DNA from 4 places in the Blautia sp. MSK20_18 genome. Region 2 is predicted to be linked to each of the others. Evidence: predicted binding sites of a transcription regulator. Region 2 holds the regulator's gene; each other region holds the start of a gene.

Region 1 (2,207 bases), on a different contig from region 2:
GCTGTATGCGGTTGTCATTGCGTGCATAAATTTTTATGATGTTGTCCTGATCCATAATAAAAACCTCCTGTCGTGATCGTGTTTTACGTGGTTGTTCAGGAGAATTATCCTGAAGGATTACGAAACAGATTTATTTAACCGAATGCGGATTGCAAATATCCGATTAGCTGTGCATATTATACCATTAATTTCAAAAAAATGAAATAATATAATGCAAAATATATAAAAAATATTCAAAAAATCAAGCATATTTGTTAAAAAATATCCAATATCATGAAAACTTTGACAAAAGGATCATTACTATAGAGTGAAAGTACTTGTGAGTACGTAGTAAATTGGAAAGAGAGTGTCATATGTATTATTGCGTATAAAAAAGAGGAGGAGAATCCCTATGGATCCTCCCCCTGTGAGAGTGAGTCAATGTCAGCCTTCAATAGATACATATTTATCAGCTTCAATCTCTTCAGCTGCTTTTTTCGGAATAGAAAGTCTCAGAACACCGTTCTCAAATTTTGCATGGACATCTTCGTTTTTTACACCATTACCAACATAGAAGCTTCTGCTTGTGCTGCCGGCATAACGTTCACGGCGGATATAATTGCCTTTCTTGTCTTCCTCGTCTTTGTCAAGACCCTTGGCAGCGGAGATGGTAAGATAACCATCCTTCAGCTGTACCTGTACTTCATCTTTCTTAAATCCTGGAAGATCTACATCCAGCTCATAGCCTTTATCTGTTTCACGTACATCAGTTTTCATGATATTTTTTGCATGTTTGCCATAAAGAGGGTTCTTTCCGCTAAAGAAATTATCTCTGAATCCAAAATCATCCATCCAGTCATCAAATAAGTTTTCTCCAAATACACTCGGGAACATCATAAGTCATTTCTCCTTTCAAATTGAAAAGCCGTTCCGGTGGATCAAGAAATCCAACTGTTGCCGGTATATAGTTACCACTTCGGGTTATTCCGCAGTGGTGATCGTTTGGTTTTATTCTGAACATCTGGAAGTTCTTTTTTATCTCCTTCCTTGTTCTATATGTAATATAACACCTGTTGCTAGCAAAGTCAAGAGGTGAGTGCTAAAAAATTGTGAAGAATTTGTGTTCCGTAAAATGAAAAACTAATTTCCACCTTTAGCCCTTTATGTTCTTATATTAAAAAGCGAATCGGACAAGGTCTGAAAAGCTTATGCAGATTGAACATTCTGCAATGTTATAATAACTTTAAAGCATAGAAAAAACCAAAAAAATCAATATAATAAGGCATATAGACAAAATGTATTAAAAAAATTTTTCGTACATTCTTCTGAGTTGAACAGACGATAGAAAGACAGTATTCATGAGTATGTAGGTAAAGCAAAATGTAAATGAAAAAGTACAGGAGGAGAGAATAATGCAGAAAAAATATGCAGATTTTAAGCTTGGGGTACCGGATTATGTAACAGTGGAAACAGAAGAGGAGAGACTTGTGTGCCAGGGAGGGCAGACGACAGTAGCTGCCGGTGCAACTACTGTGGAATTTCAGGACGCAGGTGAACATGAGGATATATTTGTCACATCCGAGGATGCAGTGAGATGTGTGAAGCTGAGATGGAACTACAAGATCCCGAAATCCGCCAGATTTCTGGGAGATGCCTGGGAACGTACCTATGGTGATGCGGAATGGCATGGAATGAGCGGAAACCGTTATCTGCCGTGGTATTTTCTGGCGAAGCTTTCTGAGAAGGTTCTCTGCTTTGGCGTAAAGGTCCGTCCTTCTGCTATGTGCTGCTGGCAGGTGGATACCAAAGGAATTACTTTGTTTCTGGATGTTCGCTGCGGAAATACAGGAGTACAGCTGAAAGGAAGAAAGCTGTGTGCCGCACAGATCGTCTGCATGGAAGCAGAAGGAGCAGATACTTTTGAAACTGCACAGAAATTCTGTGAAAAAATGTGTACAGATCCGATCTTCCCGGAGTTTCCGGTATATGGAAGCAATAACTGGTACTATGCTTACGGTGACAGCTCCGAAGAGGAGATCTTAAGTGATACCGATTATATCCTGAAACTGACCGAAGGTGTAAAAAATCCTCCGTTCATGGTCATTGATGACTGTTGGCAGGAACATCACCGCCTGGATGAATACAACGGTGGACCATGGACAAAAGGCAATGACAGATTTCCGGATATGAAAGGTCTTGCAGACAAGCTGGAGAAAAAAGGTGTCCGC
Region 2 (2,207 bases):
TATCCACAACCGGCAGGATCTTTTCAACGATTTCTTTTGCTCCGATGATGTACATGCTGGATTTTTCTTTTTCCGTTCTTTTACGGAAATTATCAAATTCAGCCATGGTACGCTTCAGGCGATCGGTAAGTTCCTCCACCTTCTGCTCAGATTTATCTTTTTTCTTCTTTCCGAAGAAGGAAGTTTTTGATTTTTCTTCTTTTTTATCCTCTGAGGCAGCTTCTTCGCCTGGAGTATTGTTTTCTTCCTCCGGCAGATCTTCTCCCTCCGGTGTCAGGTTTTCTTCTTCCTGATCTCCGTCAGTTACGGGGATTTCCTTCTCCGCTTCCTGCTCTTCGGATGTTTTCTTTGTTTCCTCCGACACTTTTTTTCTACCGCCTTTCTAAGTTTTCTTCTTTTTCAAAACGTCATCCAGATGATTCTTCAGTTCCTTCAGACTGTCCACTACATTCTCATAATCCATTCGTTTGGGACCGATGATCCCGATGGTTCCGTACATTCCGTCTCCCAGTTCATATCTGGCAGTTACAATGCTGCAGTCCTTCATGGTCTGGATTGGCATCTCATCACCGATGTAAACCTGGATTCCTGTATTCTCTCCATCTGACATCTGTTCTTTTACAAGATCGGCAAGTTCATGCTTCTCCTCAAATGCGGAGATCAGCTCCGTTGCCTTCTCTTTATCGGCAAGCTCCGGATACTTGAAGATGTTAGTTGCACCTGAAGTATAGATCTCCATATCTTCCTCTTCCACATGAATGGTGGCTGCCACTGCATCCAGAACCGTTGCCACCACACCGCTGTGGCTGCCTGCCTGTTCCTTCAGTCTGGCGATCATCCCAAGATTGATATCCTGGATCGGGATCCCATTGAGATTGGTGTTAAGAAGAAGATTCAGTTTCAGGATCGTCTGGTCGTCCATTTCCTCATCCAGATTGATGATCTGGTTCCGGACTGTGTTGTTGTCACTGACAACCACTGCCACAAGCTGAAGCTCGCTCATCCTCGACAGCTGGATGAACTTGACCTTGTTGCCGCTGTACTGCGGAACGGAAACCATGGTAGCATAGTTGGTATTGGAAGCAAGAACCTTCGCAACCTTCTTAAGCACCTTATCCATCTTATCTGTCTTCTCAATGATCAGATCTCGCAGCTCTGCGACCTCCGCTTCCTTCTCCTTCATCAACTCATTGACGTAAAGTCTGTAGCCCTTATCTGAAGGAATCCTTCCTGCTGAGGTATGAGGCTGGACGATATAGCCCATATCTGTCAGGTCTGACATTTCATTTCGGATCGTTGCGGAACTGACATTGAGATCCGCATACTTGGAAATGGTCCTGGAACCAACCGGTTCTCCGGTTTCCATATAGGTCTTGATGATTGCTTTTAAGATTTTTTGCTTGCGCTCATTCAACACCTCTTCCATGAATCCATCTCCTTTCCTTTTTATTCTTTCCTGACGGATGTTGATTCTTTTTTTACATCTGTTAGCACTCATTTTAGTGGAGTGCTAACATCTACAGTCTTTAAGATATCACCATGTAAAATATTTGTCAATATGTTTTGAAAAAAAGTTCTTATTTTTTCAAAACAAAAAAAGCATCAGTACGATGCTTTTTTGTAATACTGGTCTATGCAGTTCTGTGCCCCGGCAAAAAATTCCGCTTCTGTTTTCTGTCCCAGCATATATTTCTGAAATTCCGTTCCCATGGACGAAACGGCTTCTATGGAATCGGCACACAGTGGTCTTGCTTTCAGCTTATAATCTTTCAGATATTGCCGGATCATTTCAATGCCATCCAGATCAAAATTCTTATCCTCGATCACATCCAGTCTTGCCGGACACATTTTTGTCAGCTGTCCGTAATTTTTACTGGCCTCATATCCGGACACATACTGAAGGAACTTCAGAGCTGCTTCTTTATGATCAGAATTTTTATTCAGTACATACTGCCAGGTTGCGATATTGGTCACCTTCTCGTCAAATTCCGGAAATGGTGCCATATGGATCTTATCTTTTCCATACACGCCTGCATTCTGAAAAGTACTCAACACACCGGTATACATAAACATACATCCATACTGGCCGTTTATAAATTTTTCATTCAGCTGGTCATGCTGGTCGATCAGATTCTCCTCTGATATCATCCCTGTATCCAGCATTCGCTTCATATATTCTGCCGCTTCTCTTGTTTTCGGATCCGTCC
Region 3 (2,207 bases), on a different contig from region 2:
AGGCAGCATACCACCACTGCCGGAGATGCCTTGACCACACAGAGGGATCACGATCCCCCAGGTACTGATCAGGTCCACCTTCATGGAATAAGCGATGCTTCCGCTTCCCCGGATGATACCACCATTTGTCGGCATCTGATAGGACATTCCTACCATTACTACACTTAAGTCATTAACGAAAGCCCGAAGGCAACCCCTGCAATTTCCACACAGCGCAGTGTAGCAAGCAGGATCTGCGTCACCGCAAAGAAAAAGTAAGTAAACCGGATGATCGCCAGATAGGAAAGACCGGCTTCGATAATCGTCTGGTCTGTTGTAAAAAGCCCCAGCAGCTGTGTTGGAAAAAGACTGGCCAGGATAAACAGCACAAGGGCAATAAAAAAGCCTGTGCGCATGGCCCAGGCACCGATCTTCCTTACCGGCTCTGTCTCTTTCTTTCCCCAGTACTGACTTCCGAATATGACAAGTCCGTCTCCCAGAGCCATAAGCAGCTGCTGAAAGACGAACTGTACCTGGTTTACGGTGGTCACACCGGATAATGCAGTTTCGCTGAAGGCTCCAAGCATAATGTTGTCAGCAAGATTGACACTTAAGGTCACTACATTCTGCAACACCAGCATGGAGCATAATTTCAGAAAATTACGATAAAAATTCTTCATCAGTCTTTTACGATAGCAATGATATCATCTGCGTTGATCACCAGATATTTCTCACCCTCATATTTGATCTCGGTTCCTGTGTATTTTCCGTAGATCACACGGTCGCCCGGCTTTACCTGTACCGGTACTTCTTTACCGTCTACGACCTTACCGCCACCTACTGCGATAACCTCTGCCTGCTGGGTTTTCTCCTTGGAGCTGTCCGGAAGTACGATGCCGGATGCGGTTTTGTCTTCTGTCTCAAAATATTTTACGATAACTCTGTCTGCAACTGGTTTTAATGCCATATTCATTTCCTTCTTTCTGTGATTATTAGCACTCTTGAGCTTTGAGTGCTACTCTTTTTTTATCATACTACATATCCGAAAATTGTCAAGATATTTGCAGATATGTAGTATGATATTATTTATGATAGGGCTCTCCGCTGATGATACGATAACTGCGGTAGATCTGTTCCAGAAGGATCACACGCATCAGCTGATGAGGAAATGTCATCTTCGAAAAGCTTAAAGCATAGTCTGATCTCTTCAGTACTTCTTTTCCAAGACCGATAGAGCCGCCGATCACAAACTGGATATGGCTGGTCCCACGTATTCCCAGCTCGTTGATCTTCCGTGCGAAGTTCTCAGAGGTCAGCTGTTCGCCTCCGATCTCCAGAGTGATCACAAACGCATCATCCCGGATATATTTAAGAAGACGCTCCCCTTCCTTGTTCCGAATGGCATCTTCTACTGTTTCGCTGGCATTATCCGGTGTTTTTTCGTCGGACACTTCTATGATCTCCAGCTTGCAGTAACGCCCGAGGCGCTTGGAATACTCCGCAATGGCATCCCGCAGATATTTTTCCTTGATCTTCCCTACTGTCAGGATACTTATTTTCATCCGCCGTTCTCCTCCAGATAATTCTCAAATTCTTCTGCTGACATCAAAACCTTCCTTGGCTTGGTTCCTTCCTCCGGACCTACCACTCCTGCGTCACAAAGCTGATCCATGATCCTTGCCGCACGGTTAAATCCGATCTTGAACATACGCTGGAGCATACCGATGGAGGCCTTTTCCTTCTCAATGATAAATTTACCGGCTTCTGTAAAATAGACATCTCTGTCACCGCCGCCGGCTCCTCCCGGGACACCGGCTGTATTGACCTGCTTCTCAATGGAGGTATCATAAACAGCACCCTGATTTTTGTCAGAAACATATTCTACGACTGCACTGACCTCCTCATCTGAAACAAAAGCGCCCTGCAGTCTGGCCGGCTTCTGATACCCCTGCGGATAAAACAGCATATCGCCCTTGCCAAGAAGCTTCTCGGCACCGTTCATATCCAGGATCGTCCTGGAATCCACGCCGGAAGATACGGAAAATGCGATCCTGGACGGCATATTGGCCTTGATCAGACCTGTGATGACATTGACAGATGGCCTCTGGGTAGCAATGATCAGATGGATACCTGCTGCACGTGCCAGCTGGGCCAGACGGCAGATCGCATCCTCAACTTCTCCCGGCGCAACCATCATAAGATCCGCAAGCTCGTCCACGATGATCACG
Region 4 (2,207 bases), on a different contig from region 2:
TTCGTTACTGTTCACTCCGTTCTCAGCAACACGCTTCGCGGAATATTACCAGTAAACAGTAATCAGAATTCACCTCCGTACTTCAGGCTGAAACGTAAAGAACCCCTCTGCCGGACATTGGCAGAGGGGTGGAAAAAAGGGGGTTATATTCATTTATATAAACAAATGCAATGTGCAATTTGGAGCTTTAATATTTGCAATATCCGTTTGGGTTGTTCCGGATATTGTTATTATGCTATATCCCATCACCCGGAGCTTGCAATCCAGTACCGGGGCTTCACAATAAATGCTGATCAATCAATAGAAACAAATTTCTTCTCTTCTGCTTCTTTCTTGGTCTCTTCCTTCGGGAAGGTTACATGAAGGATTCCGTTCTCATATTTCGCATGGATATCTTCATGCTTAATGCTCGAGCCTACATAAAAGCTTCTGTTGCAGGTTCCTGTATAACGTTCTCTGCGAACATATTTACCTTTATCATCCTTCTCGTCCTTCTTCTCTTCTCTGGTTGCCTGAATGTTCAGATAACCATTCTTCAGCTGGATCTTCACATCCTCTTTCTTAAATCCCGGAAGATCGATCTCCAGTTCATAATTGCCATCTACATCACGGATATCTGTCTTCATCATATCCTTCACCTGAGGATAAGCATTGGCAGCTGCCTGACGGCCTGTCGGATATCCCATAAAATCATCAAATAAATCTTCTCCGAAAATACTTGGCATTAACATAACTCATTCCTCCTGATCTATATTCGCTGCGTGCTGCGCAGGCGTTTTTAATTTACTGTTTCTGAAAACATCTGCAAATTCTGTAAGAACTTTCTCCGGAAGATTTCTTTTTTCTCTCTTCCTTTGTTCTGTATGTACTATAACACGCATTATTAGCACTGTCAAGAGGCGAGTGCTAATTTCACACTTTCTTCACATTTTCCGTAATTTTACGATCCATTTTTCCGATACATATGTCTTAAGCGCCGAAGATAGAAGGACTCCCAGGATCAGAAATGGAACTGCCTGAAAAAACACTCCCATAAATACATAAATATAATAACTGCTTTCATAAAAAAGAGCCCACGTCTGCTGAATACAGAAAAGAACATCTGTATCGGGACCATGGATTCCGTATTCAGTGCAGTGGAGATATGCTTCATGAGATCTGTCGAATAATACATTTAATCGATACCGGGACGGTAATAAGGCAGGCTACCGCACCAGATAGCATGGCTGCAACATCCTGGAATAGGAACTGGGAATTAAGAATGATCTCTAGGCTATATTGCTGTGTCTGAATGTATGAAAATAATAAAATAGTTCCTCCAAGATAAGCAAACAGCAACGTATTTACCGTTGTACCGATAATTTCTTTCCCAACCTGATAGCCGGAAGCTGTAAGCTCTTTCGCTGTCAGACTGTTTTTATGAGTCCAGACTTCATATACAGAAGATGTTACAGATAATGCTGTATCGATAACAGCCCCAAGAGTACTGAAAACAGTTACAAATATTCCTACATGAAGCATGTTAATATGAAGGTCCGTACTGTAATAATACATAAAATCGTCTTCCGAAATCTGCAGCTCATTTAACCCGTAACTTCCTGATCTCCACGTAATAATATAAATCGGAATAAACAAAAGTAACATTACCAGCAGTGTAGCCAGAAAAGCCGCCCGCGTCTTTGGATTATTTCCGTTCTGATAAAACAGAGAAATATAACAGACACCTGCACCTGCCACCAATATCAGGAGCAGTACAGGAAAACCGGCAGACATCAGCATAATTGAAAAAAATAAAATTACAATATTCCCCGCCAGTGTCATAATTGACATGGCTCCACGCTCTCCGCCAATCAAGATCACCAGAAAAATTAAAATCAATGCAAGAAAAATGATCATTCTCTGACACCCCTTTTCCGTGATGGTATTTTCATAATCGCTGAAGCAATAAAAACAGATACCGGTATTGCCAGTACAATTCCAATACTTTCTATCAGAAAACGACAGATATCATATGGAATGTGGTATCTCACGATCGTTATAAAACTTATATCATTATTCATCTTAAGTATGAACATGGGAATCATGCCGCTTGCCAGAACAAACAGCAGTACATTTATCATGGTTCCCATAATATCATATCCGATTTCACGACCGGAATGTATCAGTCTTCTCAGAGAAACCGATGGATTTTTCCGCACGATCTCTCC

What was found. Region 2 encodes HrcA, which represses chaperone genes, less so after heat shock. Its sites were predicted from a motif close to TGTTAGCACTCNNNNNNNNNGAGTGCTAACA; they were not measured.
Region 1: a site for HrcA is predicted at 1,054-1,084, ahead of LI091_RS05245 (Hsp20/alpha crystallin family protein). Genes of this name have one in related genera too.
Region 3: a site for HrcA is predicted at 970-1,000, ahead of groES (co-chaperone GroES). Genes of this name have one in related genera too.
Region 4: a site for HrcA is predicted at 882-912, ahead of LI091_RS07805 (Hsp20/alpha crystallin family protein). Genes of this name have one in related genera too.

The regions. Positions count from the first base shown of each region.
Region 1 covers NZ_JAJCGR010000006.1:11,658-13,864, forward strand. The annotation lists gene LI091_RS05240 (orotate phosphoribosyltransferase) at 1-55, opposite strand, end outside; gene LI091_RS05245 (Hsp20/alpha crystallin family protein) at 424-876, opposite strand; gene LI091_RS05250 (glycoside hydrolase family 36 protein) at 1,392-2,207, shown strand, end outside.
Region 2 covers NZ_JAJCGR010000023.1:32,749-34,955, reverse strand. The annotation lists gene grpE (nucleotide exchange factor GrpE) at 1-364, opposite strand, end outside; gene hrcA (heat-inducible transcriptional repressor HrcA) at 383-1,426, opposite strand; gene LI091_RS12670 (ABC transporter substrate-binding protein) at 1,603-2,207, opposite strand, start outside.
Region 3 covers NZ_JAJCGR010000003.1:140,319-142,525, forward strand. The annotation lists gene LI091_RS18440 (hypothetical protein) at 1-135, opposite strand, end outside; gene LI091_RS03225 (MATE family efflux transporter) at 165-659, opposite strand; gene groES (co-chaperone GroES) at 659-946, opposite strand; gene rlmH (23S rRNA (pseudouridine(1915)-N(3))-methyltransferase RlmH) at 1,062-1,541, opposite strand; gene LI091_RS03240 (FtsK/SpoIIIE family DNA translocase) at 1,538-2,207, opposite strand, start outside.
Region 4 covers NZ_JAJCGR010000010.1:52,980-55,186, forward strand. The annotation lists gene LI091_RS07805 (Hsp20/alpha crystallin family protein) at 294-731, opposite strand; gene LI091_RS07810 (YibE/F family protein) at 1,150-1,896, opposite strand; gene LI091_RS07815 (YibE/F family protein) at 1,893-2,207, opposite strand, start outside.